Regions from separate parts of the Acinetobacter piscicola genome, predicted to be linked through region 1. Evidence: predicted binding sites of a transcription regulator. Region 1 holds the regulator's gene; each other region holds the start of a gene.
What was found. Region 1 encodes PhoB, which activates phosphate uptake and scavenging genes when phosphate is short. Its sites were predicted from a motif close to TGTCATNAANCTGTCATAA; they were not measured.
Positions count from the first base shown of each region.

Region 1 (8,305 bases):
TTTTAAATCGGCAAATGACTTCGCAGTTGAACCTGTTGGCACAGCTAAATAGGCATTGTCATTACTTCCGCCTACAGCGATTAAACGTGTATCTAAACGACTGGCTTTACCAATTAAAGACGGTAAGTCACCTAACCAAGTGATATCCACGAGACCATTGGCAAAAGACTCATTAATTGCAGGACCTGCACCCTTAAAGTTATTCCACTGAATCTTGATACCATCTTTTTGAAATTCTTTTTCAATCAAGCCTAATGTTTGTGTGGTTGAATAATAATTACTATAGCCCACAGGTCGATTACCTGTACCGACATAAGGGGTGGCTAAACGAATGACTGTTGGCTTTACTTCTGCGGCAAAAATCTGTGCGCTTGAAAATAAAGTCGTTGTTGCCAATACACTACCTACGAGTATTTTTGAGCATGCTGACATTGTATATTCCTCTTTAAATTTTAAAATTTTGACTAAAAGCCATATTGGAACTGCGCAACCAGTTCGTTATATTTTTGGTTGATAATTTGATTGTCTACGTGATTAAAATTGAGCTGAAATTTAGTGGTTTCAGCAAAAAATGCATTTAACCCAATACTGTGAATATCTATCTTTTGATGATCTAGATGGGTATCTCGGTCGATGCTGTCAAAACGGTAAAAGCTTTGATAGGATTTCGGCCACCAGTCGTCATAGCGACCTTGATTACGGAAACCTTTGACAAATTGCTCACCAAAATTCCAAAATAACGTACCTGTATGTGCTTCACTTTTACGGTTATAGACACCGCCTGTGGCATTAATGAAAGTATCGTCTTCACCCTGTACATATTCATAGGTCACGCCAAAAGGATGGTGGTTGTAATAAATATCAAAACCTTTACGCAGGACATCACCTTTGCCTGCAAAGCTCGCTTCAGTACCACTTAAATCAAATAAATTGCTTTTGCCCTGATACCAAGACACGCCAAAGCTCAGTTCACGTAACCACGAGTTATATTCAGCAGGTAAGGTGTAACGTAAACGCCCAACAAAATTTTTATCATCATTGTCATCTGACTTATTTGCTCCATTACCATTGACCAAACCAAAGGCATAACTCAACATCGGTGAACGATAGTTATAGCCATAATCTACAGTTGGAAATGCATCACCACGCACAATCAAACCCACTTCCCGCAGTGCCAAACCGTAGCCATAACCTGGTAAGCTAAACAGTGCGTTGTTAATCGTTGGTTTTAAGTCTTCAGTTGCTTGTACTTCTTGCCCAAAAGGCAAAAGTTGCTGACCCAAATTGGCACTCAAACGTCCTGTGTCTAAACTTATGGTGGGTAATATGTTATAGATCAGCTGTGCATCTAATAAATTTAAATAACTGTTATTTGTACCTGACTGCGGTGAAGTACCAAAACGCAAATTAAAGTCTAAGTTTTTTCCCTCGTTATAATCTTTATATAAATTGCCACTAAAACCAATTTGCACCGCACCCAAATCAAAGGATGAATGACGATCATTCACCGCTGTCGTCGTATTTTTGCCATTGGGGTTGATATGTTGTGATTCATCCACATAAGCAGCTTTGGCTTGCACTACCCCATTGATCAACAACTGACGGGTTGACAACGCCGTCTTGGTGTCTCGTTCACGTTGAACTTGGTACTTATAATTTTCCAAATCACTTTGCATGCCTTGAAATTCAGCCTGCGTGACATAACGCTGATCTGCGTTTTCAGCTAAATTTTCCGTAGCAAGATCTGTAGTAGATGGTTCTATCGATTCTGCAACGGAAGTCACTGGTGAATTTTGTTCAGTCGATTGATTTTTTAAACGGTTAATTTCACTTTTTAACTGTTGTAAAGAACTTTCGAGCTGTGCAACCTGCTGTTGTAACTGCTGAACATCGCTATCGGCATGGCTTAATGAAATACTGGCACTCAATAAACTCACCGTTGTGAGAACATATTTAAAATTTTGCTTCATCAAACGTATACACCTACAGCTTTGCAAGTGATACATCAGTCGATTTAATCAGCACAATCACTTGGCTTCCGACTTGTAACTCAAGTTGTTCCACAGAACGAGTCGTAATGACTGAAGTAAAAATACCTGATGCTGTCACGACATCGACCTCAGAAACGACATCACCTTTAATAATTTCTTGGATTGTACCTTTTAACTGATTTCTAACATTGATAGATTGAATGGTCATCATTAACTCCTAATTTAACTTAGAAATTAATATGTAATATTTTCATAATATTCAAAAATAATATAAAAATATTTTAATATCACTTTTAATAAAATAAAAAATTAATATTTTAAATATCATTGACTTTATATTTCAAATACTGAAGATCTTTAATAACAATATTTTCATACTGCCACTCAATAATATTTAAACCCACTAAGTTTTTTATTTCTTTATTAATTGTTTGTCTGGAAGTAGACAATAAATCGGCTAAATCATGCTGTGATATTTTTAAATAAATTTCTATCCCTAAAGGATGATGCAGACCATATTGCAATGCCAAATTTAACAAAGTCTTACAGATTTTTTGATGTAAATTAGCAACATGCAAAAACTTAATTTCGGCAATAAGGTGATGCATTCTGAGTGCAATAAGGTCAAATACATCTTGTTTTAAACCATTGTTATTCTTTAATTCTTCTAAAAAAATATGCTTTGGAATCACCAAAACACGCACTTGATTAAATGCATAATAGTCATAATCAATAATGTGCCCTTTTAAACAAGGCAGTGCATTGATTAAATTTTTTTCTGAAAAATAATTAAAAGCATGAAAACGTCCAGATACACTTAAATATCCAATATGAATAATACCATTCAATAGAATATAAAGTGCTTCCGAACAATTTTCTTTATTTAAAATTAATTCATTTTTTTGATATTTTTTAATATAAGCATAATCCAAAATATATTTAATATTATCTCCTGACAAACTTTTAAAAATATTTTTTAAAACATCAAAATTAGAAACAGAGTTTAAGTCATAATATTGCATAAAAGTATCCATCTAATATTTTATTTAATATTAGATGGAGAATAAAAATCGATCTAATGATTTATTCCGCTATTCAACGCTTATTTTATGCAAAGTTATTTTAAATTTTATCTGTACTTATGAAACTTTTTCATATACCCCTTCTTCACTCAAACGATAATCCTTGATATCAAATTTTTCTTCTTTTACAATTGTTTGACTTAAACGTCCATCCACGCCGACAGGAATATCACCTTCTAAGGTCACACGGCGTACTACACGGTGTTGATCACCATAATCATTGATTGCGCGATGCTGTGTTGCACGGTTGTCCCAAATTGCCACATCACCTGCTTCCCAATGCCAACGGACAATATTTTCCTGTTTTACGACATAACTTTGAAATAAATCAAATAATTTACGAGAGTCTTTGCTATTAAAACCGACAAAACGTTTGAAAAAATGCCCTAAGACCAAGGTTTTTTCACCTGTTTCAGGATGTACACGTACTAAAGGATGCTCAGTTTCATATTCTGTAGATTTAAAGAAATTTCTATACTTTGCCAACGCTTCTTTATTAATGCTCAGCTCACCACTGGCATAATCATAATCGTTACTGTGTACAGCACGAAGCGTATCAGCCAATGCTTTTAAAGGTTCAGGTAATGATGCATATGCCGATGTAGTATTTGCCCAAACAGTATCACCACCTGCTTCAGGTGCAATCACACTACGTAAAATCGAGGCTTTAGGGTAAGCATCTAAAAAAGTAATATCGGTATGCCAACTATCTGCACGTGCACCGTGCGTTGAATCTAACTCTAAAATATGTTTAGAACCATTTTTAATGGGTACAGTAGGATGATTCAGTGGTGTTCCCAAACGTGCAGCAAATGCTTCTTGTTCTGCATCATCCAAATGCTGCTGTGCTTTAAAGAAAATTGCTTTGTATTGCAACAATGCTTGATTAATTTCAGCAATAACCTGATCCTCTAATTGTCCAGATAATTTTACACCCAAAATTTCCGCACCGATTCGACCTGTGATGGGTTTGACTTGAATGTGTTGATAGCTATAGCTCATTGTTATTTCCTCAAAATTTTATCATTAAATAAGAACAAAATTGTCTATGGCTTGATCTTGCCAAAAGTCCTTATTCCAATCTGTCAAATAAGTGACATTTTTATGCTGTATTTTAAATAAATAAAAAAATTAAAATGATTTAGCGCTGAAGCCACTCACACAATTAAGAAAATCATCTAAATTAATCTTGTCAAAAATGAATTTTGCAGCAAATTTTGATTATTTTGCAGTAATTTAAATCCCTTCCTGTCTTTACGTGGCGAAAAAAAAACCGTCATAAATGACGGTTTTTTGTGGTCTAAACCTATTATTTTGGTTCAAAACGCTTGGTTAACTTGGTCAAACCTGTAGCCAGTTTCTGATAACCTGTTGGTAATAAACGTTGTGCCAAATCAACAATCACCGCATCGCCACCAATCAATAAACGGCGTTTGTCTGCTAAAACTGCATCCAAAATTTCTTGTGCAGCTTCGACCGCAGGTTTACGCAACAGTTTATTAAATGCTTTCGCTGATTTATCAGGACTCATACCCAATGATTTTAAGCTGTCGTTCATACGCGCATCATTGGCAATGTTGGTACGAATACCCCCTGGGTGTACACATAGTGCACTCACGCCACATTTTTCAATATCAAGTTCTTGGCGTAAAGACTCAGTAAAACCACGTACCGCGAACTTCGTTGCATTATAACCCGACTGCGTTGGCTGAGCAGTTAAACCAAAGATACTTGAAGTATTGATGATGTGCCCCTCACCTGTTTGCTTGATGTATGGTAAAAACTCTTTCGTACCATAAACCACACCCCAGAAGTTAATCCCCACGATCCACTCTAATTCTTCGTATGTTTCACCCTCGACGGTTGCACCCAGCGCTACACCAGCATTATTAAAGATCATATTAACAGAGCCATGATCTTTCACCGTTTCTTCTGCCCAAGCCTTAACTTCAGGCTGTTTTGCTACATTTACTTTTTTTGATGTTACTCGTACATCATATGCTTTTAATAATTCAACAGTTTCGGCCAAGCCCTTTTCATTGACATCACTGATGGACAAATGACAACCTGCTTTTGCTAATAGAACTGCCAATTGTTGTCCCATACCTGAGCCTGCACCTGTAATTGCAGCGACTTTATTTTTAAAATTTTTCATTGAGTTTCCTTGTTTGAATTCTTTCTGTATGTACTTTTTCTATACATACACTCACAGCTACACTATAATTTTGACAATGACTATTGTCAATATAATATGTTAAGCTTTTCAATGTTGATGAGTTGCTCAGAAGTATGACGTAAATTTCAACTATTTTTATTGATCAAATATTGCTATTTGCACACTTAATTTGGCACAAATTCATATGACTACACACGTATTAAATGAAACGATGCAACATGCTCAGAACGAAAATACATCTAAAAAAATGGTAAAAGAAAGACAATTTAAAGGTATGTCTCTTTCTGAACGAAAGTTAGCTCGCCGTGAAAAACTGATTGAAGCGGGTATTGAAACCTATGGCACACAAGGATTTTTTTCAGTTACCGTGAAAGACGTCTGTAACGAAGCTAAACTGACTGAACGCTATTTCTATGAATCTTTTAAAAAAAGCGAAGAGCTATTCCAAACTATATTTTTACAATTGATTGATCAATTGCAACACAACGTGATGCAAGGGGTAATGCAAGCTTCTCCTGAACCTAAAAAAATGATTCATTCGGGCTTATTTGCATTATTTTCTATGCTCAAAGCTGACCCACGTATGGCACGCATCATTTATGTCGATGCGATGTTGGTGCAAGAGTTGCACAATCAGGCAACAATCCATGAAACCATGAGTCGCTTTGACCGTATGATTCAAGCTTTTGTCATGTTAATGATGCCGCAGATCAACCACAGCGAACAGGAAATTTCATTGGTCTCGACTGGCTTAAATGGCTATGTTACACAAATTGCAGTACGTTGGGTCATGGGTGGTTTTAAACTTTCTGTCGAACAAGTCGTCTTTGCCTGTGAAGCGGTATTTTTTTCATTATTAGAATCTTTTTCTGAAAAACAAAGTGCTTAAATATACCTGAACTTCTCAACCTTTAAATTTTTCATCCCGATATGAAAAATCAATGTCGACCATTATTTTATGGATTTAGCATACAAATTCAAAAGTTTTGTCACAAAGTTTTGCAAAAAATAGCCAATATGTTTTTTTTGCAATGATACTGTCATAATTAATCTTTGTAATAAGCCTGTCATAAATAATAAAACGGTACACCGTTCATACATAGGATATTGCGTTGTGAAAGATGACTATATTTTAATCGTCGATGACGAACTTCCAATTCGCGAAATGATCCATACCTCATTAGATATGGCAGGTTTCCAATGCTTACAAGCAGAAGATGCCAAACAAGCACATCAAATGATTGTCGATCAACGCCCTTCACTCATCCTATTAGACTGGATGATGCCTGGCGGAATTAGTGGTGTGGACTTGTGCCGCCGCTTAAAACGTGATGAGAACTTGGCTGAAATCCCTGTAATTATGCTCACTGCACGAGGTGAAGAAGATCATAAAGTGCAAGGCTTAGATGCAGGCGCTGATGACTATATGACTAAACCCTTTTCAACGCGTGAATTGGTTTCACGTATTAAAGCCGTGCTACGTCGTGCCAATGCACTTAGTGGTGAAAAATCAATTGATGCCAATGGTCTAATTCTCGACCCTGTCAGTCAACGTGTAAGCTTTGGTGACAGTATTTTAGAAATGGGACCAACAGAATACCGTTTATTGGCTTTCTTTATGACTCATCCTGAACGTGCATATACACGTGCACAATTGCTTGACCAAGTCTGGGGCGGTAACGTCTATATTGAAGACCGTACTATTGATGTACATATCCGCCGTTTGCGCAAAGTATTAGAACCCTATGCTGCAGATCGTTACGTACAAACCGTTCGCGGTACAGGCTATCGTTTTTCGACACGTGCTGATGTCGCTTTAGGCTAAATTTAGGTCAGTTTTTTTATGTATGAACCCTACCCCGTCCCAGATCTTGCACGTGAACATAAACGATTTCGTTACAGCAGTTTATGGACTTTTGCTAAACAAGATTTAAGACTGTTAGCATTTTTATTCGTCATCGGATGCTTTATCGGTTTTGGGATTGGGTACTTTTGGCTCTGTATTTCGTTCTCTTTTGCAATTTTTTTTATTTTGCAACTTCGCTCGTTATATTTGGTCAATGAGTGGATTTCTAACCGTCCTTATGATGTACCACCGAATTTAAATGGAATTTGGGGTGCATTGCTATTTAATGTGTATCGTGCCCAACGTCAAGAACGTGTTGTTCAAGCCGAAATGGTCGGGTTAATTGATCGGGCACAATCATCCTTGGTTGCGTTAGCAGAAGCTGTCGTTTTAACTGACGAGTTACATCAAATCGAATGGTGGAATCCTGCGGCTGAAAAATTACTTGGCATCCAAATGCTTGATCGTGGTCGCAATTTATTGACCATTATTCGCCAACCTGGATTTATTGAATATTTTAACAATATTGATCAATATCCTGACGGAATAAAAATAAAATCAACGGTTTATGACGAGCATTATGTACAGATCAAACTCACTCGCTTCGGCAGTGAAAGTCGTTTATTGGTCGCTTATGACGTAACCCGAATTCATAACTTAGAACAAATGCGTAAAGACTTTGTCGATAATATTTCACATGAATTACGCACACCGCTCACGGTTCTCAGTGGTTATATTGAAACATTTACTGATCAAGAAGATTTAAACCCACGTTGGAAACGTGCTTTTGATCAAATGCAATCACAAACGCGACGTATGAATGCCCTAGTGAATGATTTATTGCTCTTGTCACGTCTTGAAGGCAATAAACAAATTGCTAAAAATCAAATCATTGAAATGCCGAGTTTAATGAATCAATTATTTGATGATGCGCAAGCCTATAACGTCGATTATGGACATACGCTCAATTTAGACATCGACAGCCATTGTGACTTGATCGGCTCTGATACTGAACTTGCGAGTGCTTTTAGTAATTTAATTACCAATGCCATCAAATACACGCCTAAAGGGGGCTCAGTTACAATGGGATGGCATGATGATGGGTTACATGGTTATTTCACAGTACAAGATACAGGGATCGGTATTGACCCTAAACATTTACCTCGCTTAACTGAACGTTTCTATCGAGTGGACAGTGCACGTAGCCGAC
Region 1 covers NZ_CP048659.1:182,090-190,394, reverse strand. The annotation lists gene G0028_RS00935 (ABC transporter substrate-binding protein) at 1-432, opposite strand, end outside; gene G0028_RS00930 (hypothetical protein) at 465-1,970, opposite strand; gene G0028_RS00925 (TOBE domain-containing protein) at 1,984-2,199, opposite strand; gene G0028_RS00920 (Crp/Fnr family transcriptional regulator) at 2,309-3,013, opposite strand; gene G0028_RS00915 (TauD/TfdA dioxygenase family protein) at 3,131-4,075, opposite strand; gene G0028_RS00910 (SDR family NAD(P)-dependent oxidoreductase) at 4,383-5,228, opposite strand; gene G0028_RS00905 (TetR/AcrR family transcriptional regulator) at 5,461-6,138, shown strand; gene phoB (phosphate regulon transcriptional regulator PhoB) at 6,364-7,074, shown strand; gene phoR (phosphate regulon sensor histidine kinase PhoR) at 7,093-8,305, shown strand, end outside.

Region 2 (8,305 bases), 870 kb from region 1:
AACTTGCCATCTAGTTTACAGATCAAAAAGATATTTTTAAAAAGACGTTCTCGTTGTGCAACACATTTTATCCATTGGTCTGATTAAAAGTGTCAGCTCAATCTGCTATGTTCAATGTATAACAATGATCGAGTGAAAAGAGGGAAATTACATGTCAAAACAAATTTTAATGTTGGTCGGTGACTATGTCGAAGATTATGAAACTATGGTGCCCTTCCAATTTTTGACTGGCTTAGGCTATACCGTGCATACTGTTTGTCCTGAAAAAAAATCAGGTGATACTGTCGCAACAGCTATTCATGATTTTGAAGGCGAACAAACCTATAGTGAAAAGCGTGGGCACAATTTTGCACTCAATTTTGATTTTTCAGCAGTCAATACTGCTCACTATGTCGGTTTAGTGATTCCGGGTGGTCGAGCACCTGAGTACTTACGCATGAATGCACGTATCCTTGAAATCGTTCGTGAGTTTGATACAGCACAAAAACCTATTGCTGCAGTTTGTCATGGCGCTCAGATCTTAGCTGCTGCGGATGTACTAAAAGGTCGTTTGTGCTCTGCTTATCCTGCCTGTGCAGCAGAAGTTAAACTTGCAGGTGGTCAATATGCGGAGATAGCTGTAACTGAAGCGGTGACTGATGGACATTTAATCACTGCACCTGCATGGCCTGCACATCCTGCATGGATGGCACAGTTTATTAAAGCATTGGGCGCAACTATACAACTTTAATATTACACCAATACTATATTTTGAGTCATCGCTAGACTTACAATTTCATGCCAAAAATCCGCTATTATTTTTTTAAATTTACGGTATTTATATAAGAATAAATAATAGCAAAAGGAAAAAATACATGAAGAAAATACTGAGCTTATGTACCGCTGCTTTTTTAATTTCATTAAGCGCATGCGCCGTACATACACCTGCAGGCAGCGTTGTTGTTGACCCAGATGGACATTATCATGACCGCGATCATGGCGATTTTTGCCCGCCTGGACAAGCAAAAAAAGGACGTTGCTAAATCTAAAGCCTCTATACATAGAGGCTTTTTTATTATATTTATGCAAATTATTTTATTGCCAACGGGGCGATTTTGGCAGAAATTGCCACCGTATATTTAAACTTGGCGTGGATAATGTATACATCTGTATATTAATGATGAAAAAATAGAGATTTTTTGCATGTCCACTTCACTTGACGGTTTACACTTCCCACTTGATCCTGAATCTCAAAAAGCCAGTACCTCTTCACTCGGAAAAGAAATTATTGCCGAAGCTTTGTCATTGATTGATCAAGAGAGTGCTCAAAAAGTTTTAAACGAAAAAAATTGGCGTAAAAATTATCCTCGCCATTTTAAAGCATTGGTGACACAAGGTATTGCTTCAATCAATGCACCGATTACCATTGCCAAACAAGGTTTAGCCAAAGCACATCATCGTTTTGAATTTTATCGTGATGGGCAGTCTTATGCACTCAAAGATGTCATGGCTGTGCCCAAAATCCAGCCTTTGCATACTGTACGTTTACAAGGACAAAGTACTGCCGCACCTGAATGGTATGTGCCTTATCGTGGGAAAAAATTACAGGGACAAGCACTGCTTGAGCAAATTCAAACTTGGGAAAATAATGGCATTGTTGAACCAAGCCATGCCAAGGCTTTGCGTAATGTTATTGCTCATCCTGAATGGTTTGATTTATCTGATCGTACCATGGTGTTGTTTGGTGCTGCATCTGAAGCAGGCCCTCTCACTTGGTTGGCAAAATGGAAAGCCAATATCATTGCAATTGATTTACCTAATGCTAAGGTTTGGCAGAAAATTCTCAACACCATCCAACAAGGGAATGCCACTTTATATGCACCAAGCACTGAGCCACTGGCTGAAAATTTATCTAGAGATGAACTTAAAAATAAGCTCGGTGCAAACTTATTGACGCAAACACCTGAAATCGCGCAATGGTTAGCACAAAATCCCAATACTTTAGATTTGGCTGCTATCGCCTATCTTGATGGTGAAAAGCATGTCCGTGTTTCCATGGCAATGGACAGCATTATGAGCTATGTCAGTGCACAAAAACCTGACAGTTCATTGATGTATATGTGTACGCCTACAGATGTCTATGCTGTACCCAAAGAAGTGATTCAAGCAGCGACTGAAAAATATCAGTCACGCTCTTCAGCTGAAAAATGGCTGAGTAAAGGGATTGCCACAGTATCCATGAAGCAATTATTTAAAGCGAATCATCAACAATTAATCAACTCTGACAATGGTCAATCTTATGGCGTGGCAGACTGTTTAGTGGTAGAACAAGGCCCAAACTATGCCTTGGCAAAACGTATTCAACAATGGCGAGCAACACTTGCACGTCATCACGGACAACGCGTTAGTATTAATATTGCCCCCTCAACCACAACAGCTTCAGTCACCAAGAATCCCTTGCTCAAGGCGGCATTTAACGGGGCAAGTTTATTTGATGTAGAAGCATTTTCACCCGAAACAACCAATGCCATCATGGCAGCATTGTGGATTCATGATTTAAAAAATCCTGAAGCAGTCGCAAATCCTGACACATTCATTGCTCACCCTTTAGAATTGATTATGGATGGTGCAAATCATGGTGGTTTATGGCGAGTTGCCTATTTAGCACGTACTGCCCTGCCATTTGCAGCGATTTATGGTTTTGTCCATGATAAGTTGCCGCTCAAAATGCGCTTGGGTAAGGAAAGCAAATAATTCATAAGGCAAAAAACGCTGCTATTGCAGCGTTTTTTATTTTTAAATTAAAGATCAAAAAACTTTTAATAACAACCAGTACAATGCACCAGATAAACAAATCGTTGCAGGTAATGTAAAAATCCACGCTGACAAAATTGTTTTCACTGTATTAAAGTTCAAACCTGATTTATTTGCCACCATTGTACCTGCAACCGCAGAGTTCAAGACGTGTGTAGTTGATACAGGCATACCAAAACCATCTGCAGCAGCAATCGTTGACATTGCAACAAGTTCAGCAGACATCCCTTGACCATAGGTCATATGGTGTTTACCAATACGCTCACCTACAGTCACGACAATACGCTTCCAACCCACCATTGTGCCTAGACCTAAGGCAAGCGCAACAGCAACTTTCACCCAAGTTGGAATATATTGTAAGAACGAATCTAAGTTACTACGATATTCTTTAACAGTTTTTGCTTGGGCTGCATCCATTTTTGGCAATTGTTCAGCTTTATCCAAACGTTTAAATGCAGTTGTACTCAAGTACATGTCATTACGTAAAGATGAAACTTCAGCTTCAGGAATATCTTTTAAATCACCAAACTTGCCAACACGCTCACCTAAATGATCGGTCAAACTTGCCAAAGCAGGTACGACTTCAGGCGTAATTTCTTTGGTTTGAATATATTTGGTAATGGTATTACGTGCTTGCTCATCTGGAATATCTGAATGCTGTGCATAAATTGCAGTCGCAGTTTGTTCAGACAACTGTGAGAAAGATTGTAAATGTTGCTGATCTAAATTTTTATTCAAAGAATAAGCCAATGGCACCAAACCGATCAAAATCAACATGATCAAGCCCATACCTTTTTGCCCATCATTTGAACCATGCGCAAAACTCACACCTGTACAAGTGAAAATCAAAATCGCACGAATTAATGGTGGTGGTGGTTTATTGCCTTCAGGTGGTTGAAATAACTCAAGTTGTTTCTTAAAAATCTTTTTAACGATCAAGAAAACAACTGCTGCAAAAGCAAAACCAATCAATGGAGAGAATAAAAGTGCTTTACCGACTTTAATGACTTGATCCATGTCTACACCGCTTGCACCACTAGAAGAATGCAAAATGTAGTTCATGATCCCCACACCGAGAATAGAACCAATCAAAGTGTGTGAACTTGATGCAGGAATGCCTAAGAACCATGTTCCTAAATTCCACATGATTGCAGCAATCAGCATCGCAAAGACCATGGCAAAACCTGCGCCACTACCAACATTCATGATCAGTTCAACAGGCAATAATGCAATGATCCCATAGGCTACGGCACCACTTGCTACCATTACCCCAAGGAAATTACAGAAACCCGCCCACATCACTGCCACAGGTGCAGGAAGTGCGTTGGTATAAATCACTGTTGCAACGGCATTGGCTGTGTCATGAAAACCATTGACAAACTCAAACCCCAATGCAATGAACAAAGCTGTTGCAAGCAGTACAACAGAATATAAGCTCAAAGGTGGCACATGTGCCAAATCAGCAGAAAGCTGAACACCGATATAAATAAGTGTTGAAATAATAAGCGTTAAAAACACCGGCATAAAAAACTTGGGTGTCGGAACATGAACATTCGTCGATTTACTTGAATGCGACGATTGTGATGAATCTGAAACGGGAGGTAAATTAGAATTCATGCAGACGTTTTAAGCGGATGATAGAATGCGCTTATTGTTCAATTAAATTGTGACAATTATATGACAAATAGCTGTCATATAAAGCAACATTTCTGCCTAATTATCAGATAATAAATGGGCTAAGAATATCTGTATTTGATACTTACTCATAAAAAATCAAACAATTACCATGCTTTAAACCTGCAATTTATATTCATTTAAATATTTCAACAATTTGAAATATTTGTAATATTTGCCATAAAAAATGTCATAATTTTATTTTTGCAAACTAAGCATAGCGACCTATCATGACATTTAGATGAAATTTCAAACAAAAAAGCCTCTCAATTTTCCACAAAAGCAATAAAAAATATTTTCCATCGCCAAGTGGCATGAATAGCAATAAAACTGATGTGAATTCTGCTAACATATATGCCGATTTTATATTCCATCGGATTGGGTTATTTATGTCCACGCTTACCACCTTAAAAGAGCTACTTGCTCAACGGATTCTGATTATTGATGGTGCAATGGGTACCATGATTCAGCGTCATAAACTTGAAGAAGCCGACTATCGTGGTGAGCGTTTTGCCGACTGGGCATCGGATTTAAAAGGCAACAATGACCTTTTGGTCTTAACTCAACCACAAATCATTCAAGGCATTCATGAAGCGTATTTGGATGCTGGCGCAGACATCATTGAAACCAACAGTTTCAATGGCACACGTGTTTCGATGTCTGACTATCATATGGAAGATTTGGTTACAGAGATCAACCGTGAAGCAGCACGCATTGCAAAAGCCGCTTGTGAAAAATACTCAACCCCTGAAAAGCCGCGTTTTGTTGCAGGTGTGCTTGGGCCGACTTCACGCACTTGTTCTATTTCACCGAATGTAAACGACCCTGCGTTTCGTAATATTACCTTTGATGAATTAAAAATAAATTATATTGAAGCTGCACATGCCCTGATTGAAGGCGGTGCGGACATTCTGCTGATTGAGACTGTATTCGATACCTTAAACTGTAAAGCAGCAATTTTTGCAGTCAAAGAAGTCTTTAAACAAATCGGCTATGAATTGCCATTGATGATTTCAGGTACTATTACCGATGCCTCTGGCCGTACATTGACAGGTCAAACCGCTGAAGCATTCTGGAACTCTGTGCGTCACGGCGACTTGTTATCTATTGGATTCAACTGTGCCTTAGGTGCAGATGCCATGCGTCCACACGTCAAAACCATTGCAGATGTTGCCGATACCTTTGTTTCTGCACATCCAAACGCTGGCTTACCGAATGCCTTTGGTGGTTATGATGAAACGCCTGAACAAACCGCTGCCTTTATTAAAGAGTTTGCTGAAAGTGGTTTAATTAATATTACAGGCGGCTGTTGTGGTACCACGCCTGATCATATTCGTGCCATTGCCAATGCAGTCAAAGACATTGCACCACGCAGCGTGCCTGAAACTAAACCCGCTTGCCGTTTAAGTGGTTTAGAACCGTTCAACATTACCGAAGATTCGCTGTTTGTGAATGTCGGTGAACGTACCAACGTCACAGGATCTAAAAAATTCTTACGCCTAATCCGTGAAGAAAACTTTGCCGAAGCTTTAGATGTTGCACAGCAACAAGTTGAAGCAGGCGCGCAGATTATCGACATCAACATGGATGAAGGCATGTTGGATTCAGAAGGCGCAATGGTGCACTTCCTGAATCTTGTAGCATCTGAGCCTGAAATTTCACGTGTGCCAATCATGATCGACTCATCTAAATGGGACATCATTGAAGCAGGTTTGAAATGCGTACAAGGTAAAGCGGTTGTTAACTCGATCTCACTCAAAGAGGGTTATGACGAGTTTGTGCATAAAGCACGCCTATGCCGTCAGTATGGCGCTGCCGTGATTGTCATGGCATTTGATGAACAAGGTCAGGCAGATACTGCCGCACGTAAAAAAGAAATCTGCAAGCGTTCTTATGATGTGTTGGTTAATGAAGTGGGCTTCCCTGCTGAAGACATCATTTTTGACCCGAACGTGTTTGCTGTTGCAACAGGGATTGAAGAACACAACAACTATGCTGTGGACTTTATTGAAGCGACAGGTTGGATCAAGCAAAACTTGCCGCATGCGATGATTTCAGGTGGTGTGTCGAACGTATCATTCTCATTCCGAGGCAACGAGCCAGTCCGTGAAGCGATTCACTCGGTCTTCCTCTACCATGCCATTAAGCAAGGCATGACCATGGGGATCGTAAACGCAGGTCAAATGGCGATTTATGACGATATTGACGCTGAACTAAAAACTGCAGTTGAAGATGTGATCTTGAACCAAAACCAAGGTGAAAGCCATCAAGAAGCAACAGAAAAGCTGCTTGAAGTGGCTGAGAAATACCGCGGTCAAGGCGCAGCGCAAAAACAAGTTGAAAACTTGGAATGGCGTGAACTTCCAGTTGAGAAACGTCTTGAACATGCCCTCGTTAAAGGCATCACCACTTTCATTGATGAAGATACTGAAGAAGCACGCCTGAAAGCTAAACGTCCACTCGATGTGATTGAAGGTCCGCTGATGGACGGCATGAACGTGGTTGGTGACTTGTTCGGTTCAGGCAAAATGTTCCTGCCGCAAGTGGTGAAATCTGCACGTGTCATGAAACAGGCTGTAGCTTGGCTGAACCCGTTCATTGAAGCGGAAAAAACAGCTGGCCAATCTAAGGGTAAAGTCCTGATGGCAACCGTGAAAGGTGACGTACATGACATCGGTAAAAATATTGTAGGCGTAGTTCTTGGTTGTAATGGTTATGACATTGTCGACCTTGGCGTGATGGTGCCTGCGGAGAAAATTCTGCAAACTGCGATTGATGAGAAAGTTGATATCATCGGCTTGTCCGGTCTGATCACACCGTCTTTGGATGAAATGGTCTTTGTTGCCAAAGAGATGCAACGTAAAGGCTTTAATGTTCCACTCATGATTGGTGGTGCAACGACTTCTAAAGCACATACAGCTGTAAAAATTGACCCGCAATATTCAAATGATGCAGTCATTTATGTTGCTGATGCTTCTCGTGCCGTAGGTGTAGCAACCACACTACTTTCTAAAGAAATGAAGCCGAAGTTTGTAGCAGAAACCCGTGCTGAATATGAAAAAGTGCGTGAACGTATTGCCAACAAACAGCCGAAAGCCGCTAAGCTGTCTTATGCAGAATCGATTGAAAATGGTTTGAAAATTGACTTTGTAGCGAATAAACCTGCGAAGCCAAACTTTATTGGTACGCAAACGCTGACCAATTATCCATTGGAAACTTTGGTTGAATACTTCGATTGGACGCCGTTCTTTATTTCTTGGAGCTTGGCAGGTAAATTCCCTGCAATTCTAAAAGATGAAGTGGTCGGTGAAGCAGCAACTGACTTGTATGAACAAGCCCAGAAAATGCTAAAAGACATCATCGATAACAAACGTTTTGATGCACGTGCTGTCTTTGGTATTTACCCTGCCAACCGTTCTGCTGCGGATTCTGTTGAAGTTTATACAGAAAATGGGCAAGCCGTGACGCATACTTTCCATCATTTGCGTCAACAATCAGATAAGGTTACAGGTAAACCAAACTTGTCATTGGCTGACTTTGTTGCGCCTAAAGGTGTTGCGGAAGATTACTTGGGCGGTTTCACGGTATCCATCTTTGGCGCAGAAGAAATGGCGAATGAGTACAAAGCCAAAGGCGATGACTACTCTGCAATTTTGGCGCAATCATTAGGTGACCGTTTTGCCGAAGCATTTGCGGAGCATTTGCATGAGCGCATCCGTAAAGAGTTCTGGGGCAACCAAGCATCTGAAACTTTAAGCAATGAAGAATTGATTAAAGAGAAGTATGTGGGAATCCGTCCTGCACCGGGCTACCCTGCTTGCCCTGAGCATTCTGAAAA
Region 2 covers NZ_CP048659.1:1,056,108-1,064,412, reverse strand. The annotation lists gene G0028_RS05145 (DJ-1/PfpI family protein) at 152-730, shown strand; gene G0028_RS21330 (hypothetical protein) at 855-1,022, shown strand; gene G0028_RS05140 (hypothetical protein) at 964-1,122, shown strand; gene G0028_RS05135 (hypothetical protein) at 1,183-2,733, shown strand; gene G0028_RS05130 (inorganic phosphate transporter) at 2,788-4,410, opposite strand; gene metH (methionine synthase) at 4,857-8,305, shown strand, end outside.
Region 2: a site for PhoB is predicted at 4,472-4,490, ahead of G0028_RS05130 (inorganic phosphate transporter). Genes of this name have one in related genera too.

Region 3 (8,305 bases), 1.7 Mb from region 1:
GTTAGATGGCGTTTCGATAAAAAGTAACCGTGTATTTGGACGAACAGCTTGTTTCCAACCTTCTAAATCTTCTAAGTCTACAAATGTCACGTCTACAGCAAATTTAACAACGTATTTTTCAAATAAAGAAATAATTGAGCCAAACACAGCACGTGAACAAATCACATGATCGCCTGCCTTAAGATACGCCATACAAACTGCATGTACCGCAGCCATACCTGAACTTGTTGCCACTGCACGTTCCGCACCATCTAAAACGGCTAAACGCTTTTCAAATGCTTGTACCGTTGGATTGGTATAACGAGAATAGGTATTTCCTTCAATTTGTCCAGAAAATTTAGCCGCAGCATCAGCCGCATTTTCACATACAAAAGACGATGTAAGGAAAATTGGCTCGCTATGCTCACCTTCAAAACTACGTGTATGTCCTGTACGAATTGCTAATGTATCCAGTTGGTATTCTATCTCGTCTTGTTGGCTCATGTTAAATTCAGTGATCCACTGCCTTTGTAAAGTATTGCTAATATTTTGAGCGCCTAGTGTATTTAAGGTCAAGGTATAATGTGAAATTATCGCTTAGACTTCAATCAAACTTTTATGATTTCTGGACTAAACCGCCTTATGGAACAATTAACGAGTGATTCTCAAGTCCGTTCGAACAAAATTAAAAATTTATCTAGACGCATTTTCAAAGGTAAATCACTAGTTTTATCGCAAACCACGCCTTATGAAATCATTGGTCACCACAAGCAGGCTAAAATTCGCTTTTATGCCGCAACTGAACGCAAATACTTAGAACCCTTAGTATTTGTTGCACCACTTGCAATCAACATGTCTATTTATGACCTTTATCCTTATCGTTCTTTAATTAAATACTTTACCGAACAAGGTTTTGATGTCTATTTATTAGATTGGGGTAAACTTAACTATAAACATCGCAATCTCAATTTTTTAAATTTTATCGATGAAGCAATTCCGTATTGTATTGACCAAATTCGCACGCATTCTAAAAGTGAACAAATTTCTTTGCATGGTTGGAGTATGGCAGGGATTTTTGTCTTGTTATATACGGCGTTAAGACAGCCCAATTATGTCAAAAATCTGATTGTTTTAGGCAGTCCGATTGACAGTTACTCCTCAGGTGGCATTGGCAAACTTTATAAAAAAATCAATATACTTTTATCTAAAAATCATAAAATTCAACAATCGATTTATCATGGCATCATTCCAAAAAGAATCTTACACACACCGGGTATTTTAAATGCAATCGGTTTTAAAATTTTAGATCCCAAAGGTTGGTACGAAGGTCATAAACAACTGTTACTCAACCTAGACGATGAAAAATTACTATACGAGCATGCAACTTTGGGCAATTTTTTAAACCATATGATTGATTATCCAGGGGGAGTTAATCAAGACATGTTGTTTAATATTTGGCTGCAAAATCCGTTAAAAACAGGTGCAATCCGTTTAAAGCAACACACCATTGAGCTAAAGAACATTGATTGTTCACTTTTAATTGGTGCTGGAAAAAATGACCAAATGGTCACTGCAGCCTCCGTTAAGCCTTTGAGCGAATTGACAAACAGCAATGATGTCACGTTTACTCTAATTCCGGGTGGGCATTTAGGCTTAATGTCGAGTCAAAAAAGTGCGGAAGAATTTTGGCCGATGCTTGCCCAATGGTTAGATAAACGTTCAACACAATATAAGGACTAAAACAATGATCCAATCAGTTGCATTTATTGGCTTAGGTGCAATGGGCTATCGTATGGCAGCACATTTACCAAAACATTTTAATGAGGTCTATGTTTGGAATAGAAATCATGACAAAGCTAAGCAACATGCAGCTGAATATGGCACACAAGCGGTTGATTTACGCCAAGCGAGTCAAGCCGATGTCATTTTTTCTTGCTTACCGACCAGTCAGGAAGTAGATGCTATTTTGGCGCAAGTACAACTCAAAAAAGGCTGCATTTGGGTAGACTGTACCAGTGGTGTACCTGAAGCAGCCAAAGCACAAGCTTTACACTTGGCTGCACAAGGTGTTCATTTCCTAGATGCGCCTGTGAGTGGGCAAACCATTGGTGCAGAAAATGCAACTTTAACTTTTATGGTCGGTGGCGACTCAGATGCTTTTCAACAGGCACGACCTGCCATGCAAGCTATGGGGCAATTGATCAAACACGTGGGTGGATCAGGTGCAGGCTTTGCCGTTAAAGCTATTAACAACATGATGATGGCTGTTCATCTCTGTGCTGCAGCAGAAGGGTTTACCACCCTTAAAGCACATGGGGTAAATTTAAATGAAGCATTAGCCTGTATTAATGCCTCGAGTGGTAAAAGTGGTGTTACTGAAACAGCTTTACCTCAACGGATTTTAAACCGTGAGTTTCCACTGACGTTTGCCCTACCACTTTTAGCTAAAGATACTGGTATTGCAATCGATTTAGTGCGAGAAGCAAAACTTTCAGCCCCTGTGATTGGCTTAACCCAAAGTTTGATCCAAGCTGCAAATGCTTTAGCTGAACCGAATAGTGACTTTTCAACTGCGATTAAACTCTATGAATCATGGAGTAACATCACTTTAGAATAATTAAGCGATTAATTAAAGATTCAACACAAATAATTTTAAAGAGCATGCGCGCACTAACGCATGCTTTTTTCATATTGAAAATTCCATGACTAAAATCGTGAGATGAACATCAATAATGCTTTACTGAGTCAAAATGATTCGTCTTTAAACCCTGATATTAAATATATGAATGAAATATGAATTAAAATTACACATGAATAATTTTTCGCCATTGAAAAACAAAGATTGTCCCCTATAATCTAAATGATACAAGTGACAATCCAATATGTCCAATTGAGGTAAACTCATGAAAAAGTTGTTCGTTACAGCCTTTACATTTATTAGTATGTTAATCGGTTCTTATGCTTTTGCAGCAGATAACGCACAAGAGTGTAAAAAATTGCAAGATGACTATAATGTCATTTATGCATCAAAAGGTTTCTGCTTCAAAGATCCTGAAGCAAAAGCAAAATTTGGCAATGAAAATTGTTTTACGTCAAAACCTAAGTTTTCTGACAAAGAACAACAAAAGTTAGATCAAATTGCTGCGCGTCAAAAAGAATTAAACTGTAAATAACGCTATGATAGACACATTCACAGTTTAAACCGCATAAGCAAGGAATTTAAAATGGCTTACGATGATCAAAATATTTTTGCACGAATTTTACGTGGTGAACTTCCTGCTATCAAAGTCTACGAAGACGAACAAGTGCTGGCATTTATGGATATTATGCCACAAGCCGATGGTCATACTTTAGTCATTCCTAAAACCCCAGCCGTGACATTACTTGATCTACCACCTGATGCAGCAGCATATACTATTCAAGTGGTACAAAAAGTTGCCAACGCCATGAAAAAGGCATTAGACCTCAAAGGAATTGTACTCATGCAGCTTTCAGGAGAGGCCGCTGGTCAGACCGTGCCACATGTGCACTTCCACCTCATTCCAAGCTCAGTACATGAACTTGGCAAGCATGCAGCACAAATGGGCGATAAAGAAAAAATCAAAGCCTTTGCAGAAAAAATCAAAGCTGCGCTTTAAAAAATTTAAAAATAAAGACTAAATCGCAACATCTCAATGAGGCTTTTAAAGCCTCATTTTTTTATTGTGACCCAAATAACTTCCATTCATTCAGCTCTTTTTCATTCTGTTCTTAGCATCGTCATCAAAATGTCATCTCCTCTTCACCCATTTGTAACAAAGTTTGCAGATACTGCACCCAAGTTAGTAAGTATCGTAAAGATTTGTTTCTTACTTACTCAATATAAAAAGTGACAGGGCCATGCCCGACAGAACTGATTTGGAGAAATCTCAATGAAAAAAGTGCTACTCGCTGCCGCAGTTGCATCATTCGGCTTAAGCGCAGCGCAAGCAGCGCCAACATTGTACGGTAAGCTCAATGTTTCGTTAAACCAAGTTCAAAATTATGATTTTGCTGATAATGATGAAACCCAATTAAATTCAAATGCTTCACGTATCGGGGTTAAAGGCGAAGAAGCATTAACAGATCGTATTGCAGCAGTATACCAAGCAGAATGGGCTGTCTCTACAGATGGTTCAGGTTCGGATACAGATTGGAGCGCACGTAACCGTTTTTTAGGTCTTAAATTTAAAGACATCGGTACAGTAAAAGCAGGTAACTACGATTCTTATTTCAAAACTGCTGCGGGCAAGTACCAAGATATCTTTAATGATGACACAAACTTAGACATTACCAAAACCATGCATGGTGAAGAGCGTCTTAAAAATGTAGTAGGCTTTGAAACGGATAAAAACTTAATCGTTCCAGGCTTACAGTTCAATCTAATGGCACAAGTTGGCGAACACAATTCTACTGAATACACAACAAAAGAAAATGATAGTTTCAGTGGCATTTCTACTTCGATTTCTTACGAAAATAAAGAGATCGGTTTAGCTGCTGCAATTGCAGGTAACTTTGCTGTACCAGGTGATTATGCTGCACTTAGTTTAAAAGATGTTGAATCTGATGCTTACCGTGTAACAGGATCATTAGACCTCGGTGCTTTAGGTGCAAAAGGTCTAGTGTTTGGCGCTTTATGGCAACACGCTGAACTCTCTGATTCACCTTCTGCTGCTGCATTGACTGCTGCTAAACTTAAACCTGAAGCTGCATCTGCTGAAGAAAAAGCGTGGGCAATTACTGCTGGTTATACAATTCCTGAAACACCTGTCACATTGAAAGCACAGTATCAATCTGCTGAAACCACAGCAGATGGCATGACTGACCGCACCATTGATCAATATGGTGTTGGCGTAGACTATAACTTCAACAAACAAACTCGTTTTTATGGTGTTTTAGCACAGCAAAAACACGACTGGAAAGCCGAAGACAAGAAAACTGTAGTTGGTGTGGGAATGGAATATAATTTCTAATATCGCCACAACAGCAACAGATAAAAGGAATGTGAGCAATCATATTCCTTTTTTATATGTTCATTTTAAATCCGATGGCTATGTCTCAATACCTATTTTTCTATCATTATTTCAATTAAAACAACAATCTAAGTCATTCCGATATGATGCGTGCTATATTTATTCTTTAGATCATTTTTGTAGTTCATCGCACTATGATATCGAAAGAGATTTAAAACTTAAATCTCTTTAACATGATATTACTTCTATTTTAACACACTGATTTTTCCATACACTTCTTTTGGCATTTCAGCGATTTCCACACATAATTGAATTTCTAAGCCTGATGCTTGATATTGGTCAAAATCTTTTAAACATGCCAATAATTGTGCAGACATCCGTTGACGTTGTTCTAAGGTACGCCCTGTCAGAATGCCTAAACGCACATGAATATACGCTTGATGATTGTCACCAAAACCAATTAAAAAATCTTGATTGGCACGAATACGTGTCTTGATATTAAAAGGATGATCAATTAAACCTGTATCAAACAAAGCATGGTTTAAATTTAACATCAAATCTTGCTGATTCAGCGCTTTAATATTGTCTGAATATTCAACGACCATTTGTGGCACGATACACTTCCTTTTTTGACATTTTGCCAAATTAACGCAAATAACTTAAATCTAAAACACAATATTTTGTTCAATATTGCATCGTACATTATTCAATAAATAACAATGCTAAACGTACTTGATCGTAGCCCATTTTTGGATTCGTCAATTCAACAATTGGACGCAATTTGATTGCACCTTCTTCACTAAAATGGCTTGGATCTTGACGTTTTTGCAATTTTTTATAGATTTTACGGACTTGCTCAAGCACATTTTCATCGGGGCTTGCCACTGAAATATCCAAGCCTTGTTCGCGGTGTAATTTTGCTAAATGGTTAATAATGGTTGCAGGCGTCAAACCACGCTCATTGGCAATATCCTGAATTTCATAACCATTTTCAAATAACTCACGAGTTTCGTCCAATGTTGCTGTCGCGTAATTGGTTTTACCGGCATTTTTCGCTAACTTTTTCTCATTGCGTTGAATTTCAGATGCATTCAATGTCCCCCCACAATGTCGAATAAATGCATTGTGTTGAATAGTTAAATCTTCCTCAGCAAAGTGCTGTTCTGCCTCAGTTGAAAGCTCTTGGAAACGGCGATCCGCTTTAATGGCTAAACTGTCTAATTCTAAGGCTTGTTCATTAAAACCCAGTAAACGCAGACCTTCGATGGATTTCAAACGTGATAATGCGACATAACCTTGCCCTTTTTCAAACGTATGAGACAAGTTAATTTCAGCAGCTTCTAAGGTCATGCCTTGCGATTTATGAATGGTAATTGCCCATGCCAAACGCAGTGGAACTTGTTGTAAACTCGCAATGGTTTTGCCTGCATCGTTGTCTACAGACCAAGTTTCAGGTTCGACCAATAGCGTTGTACCATCTGTAAGTTTTACCTTAGGCAACAATCCCAGTTCATCATCTTCTTCAAAACCGACCACTTCCCCTAAGCTGCCATTGATATAACCCATGTCAAAGTTGTTTTTCACAAACATGACTTTGGCATGTTTTTTCAGGGTTAATTCATCAGGTGCACGAACTGAAGACTTCAGTGTTTCGATCAGTTTTTCATTACCATCCGCCACCGCAACAAATTGGTGTTCTTTGCCTGAAATTTCATTTAAATGTTTATAATTAATATTATCCACATCCATATTGTGGGTATATAGACGTGTATAAGTGTCACCAATATTTTGATTGCGTGTGTTGTGTAAAGCTTGCAAGTGTTGTGGTTGAATGTTTTGCGCGCGAATGGCATTAAGAACATCATTTAATGCCGAATCATCTTGACGATGTTGCTCAGTCAAATAGCAAACACGAAATTTTGCTTCCACCCAAGCATTTGACATAAAACAAAACTTATCACGATTTTTTTCATCATTTTTTCCTACGGGGGGTAACTGGAAAAAATCCCCCGCTGCGATGACTTGAATACCACCAAAAGCTTCATCTGATTCTTTGAAGTATTTTAAGACTTGATTAACCAAATTCAGTTGTTTGGCATGTAACATTGAAATTTCATCAATAATCAAGACTTGGGCATTTTCCAAATGCTCTTTTAAATATTTACGTTCTTTCATACGTTTCAGATCTTCATCTGAAAGTACATCTTTAATACCGATGCCTGCCCATGTATGAATGGTCATCCCATTCATATGCGTTGCAGCAATCCCTGTAGATGCTGTAATCGCCACAGGTACTTTACGCACTTTTAGGTAGTTTATATATTGATTTAAGGTATACGTTTTTCCTGCACCTGCGGAACCTGTCAAAAAGACATTTTCACCTGTTTTCATGAGTTTCAGCGCAGTTTCTTGTTTCATAACAACCTAGACCTTATCAGACCGCTATAGCCTAACGATTTTTGACAAAAAAGTTAAGTTTTTATGCCAAAATCCGCTCATCAACCCGCCGTTTACGTAGCATCAAATTAAATTCAGCAATAAAAGCATAGACTTTATTCAGACAACTTTCATCTGCTGCACGATTGCTTGGGTATTTTAACTGATCAAAATACAATTGATCATCTTTGTACACACAGCCCAACGTCAAACATTGTGCAGGATATTGCTCTGGATAAATGTGAAAAGCGACATATTCTTGTGCCAACATACGCTCAGTATATGAATGTGCTAAACAATGTTTATAGTCGACAGACTCTTGAATGACGCGCTCTAATTCATGTAATTCTTCAAAGCACCAACCTTCAAAATAAATGATCGGCTCAGGTGAAATCGCTTGCCAACTTTCAGTTTCAATTCTACTTTTTAGATAATTTAAAGTGCTATCAAATTCAAATTGCTGATGCCATTCATATGCTTGCTGAAATAAACCTTGCCAAGTCAAATTCTTATTTACAAAACGCTGCTGTGCAAAATGATCCAGTAAATAGTCTGCTACATAAGAATCAAACACACTGATCGAACGCTGCTGCTGTGTAAAATGATATTTAAAATATTGTCGGAACGCGATGACTTCTGTTTTAGACTGTTTTAAAGCCTTAAAAAAATCATGTTGTTGATGCGTTTTAGGATCAATAAAATCCCATAATTCTGTCGGTAAAGTCGAAATAATATGTTGTAAAAACAACATATAGGCTTGCATCACTCGGCTGAGTTTTACATAACATTTTTTCAATAATTTGGGATTATTTTTTGAAAGAATATGCACTAATTCTAGCCACTCTTCGATATATAACATCGAAGCACTAATAGCATTTTTTTGATCTAAATGTTCCCGA
Region 3 covers NZ_CP048659.1:1,912,918-1,921,222, reverse strand. The annotation lists gene G0028_RS09405 (O-succinylhomoserine sulfhydrylase) at 1-483, opposite strand, end outside; gene G0028_RS09400 (alpha/beta fold hydrolase) at 622-1,719, shown strand; gene G0028_RS09395 (NAD(P)-dependent oxidoreductase) at 1,724-2,596, shown strand; gene G0028_RS09390 (YARHG domain-containing protein) at 2,922-3,152, shown strand; gene G0028_RS09385 (HIT family protein) at 3,204-3,617, shown strand; gene G0028_RS09380 (porin) at 3,891-4,970, shown strand; gene G0028_RS09375 (5-carboxymethyl-2-hydroxymuconate Delta-isomerase) at 5,216-5,575, opposite strand; gene G0028_RS09370 (AAA family ATPase) at 5,673-7,388, opposite strand; gene G0028_RS09365 (hypothetical protein) at 7,450-8,305, opposite strand, start outside.
Region 3: a site for PhoB is predicted at 3,737-3,755, ahead of G0028_RS09380 (porin). Genes of this name have one in related genera too.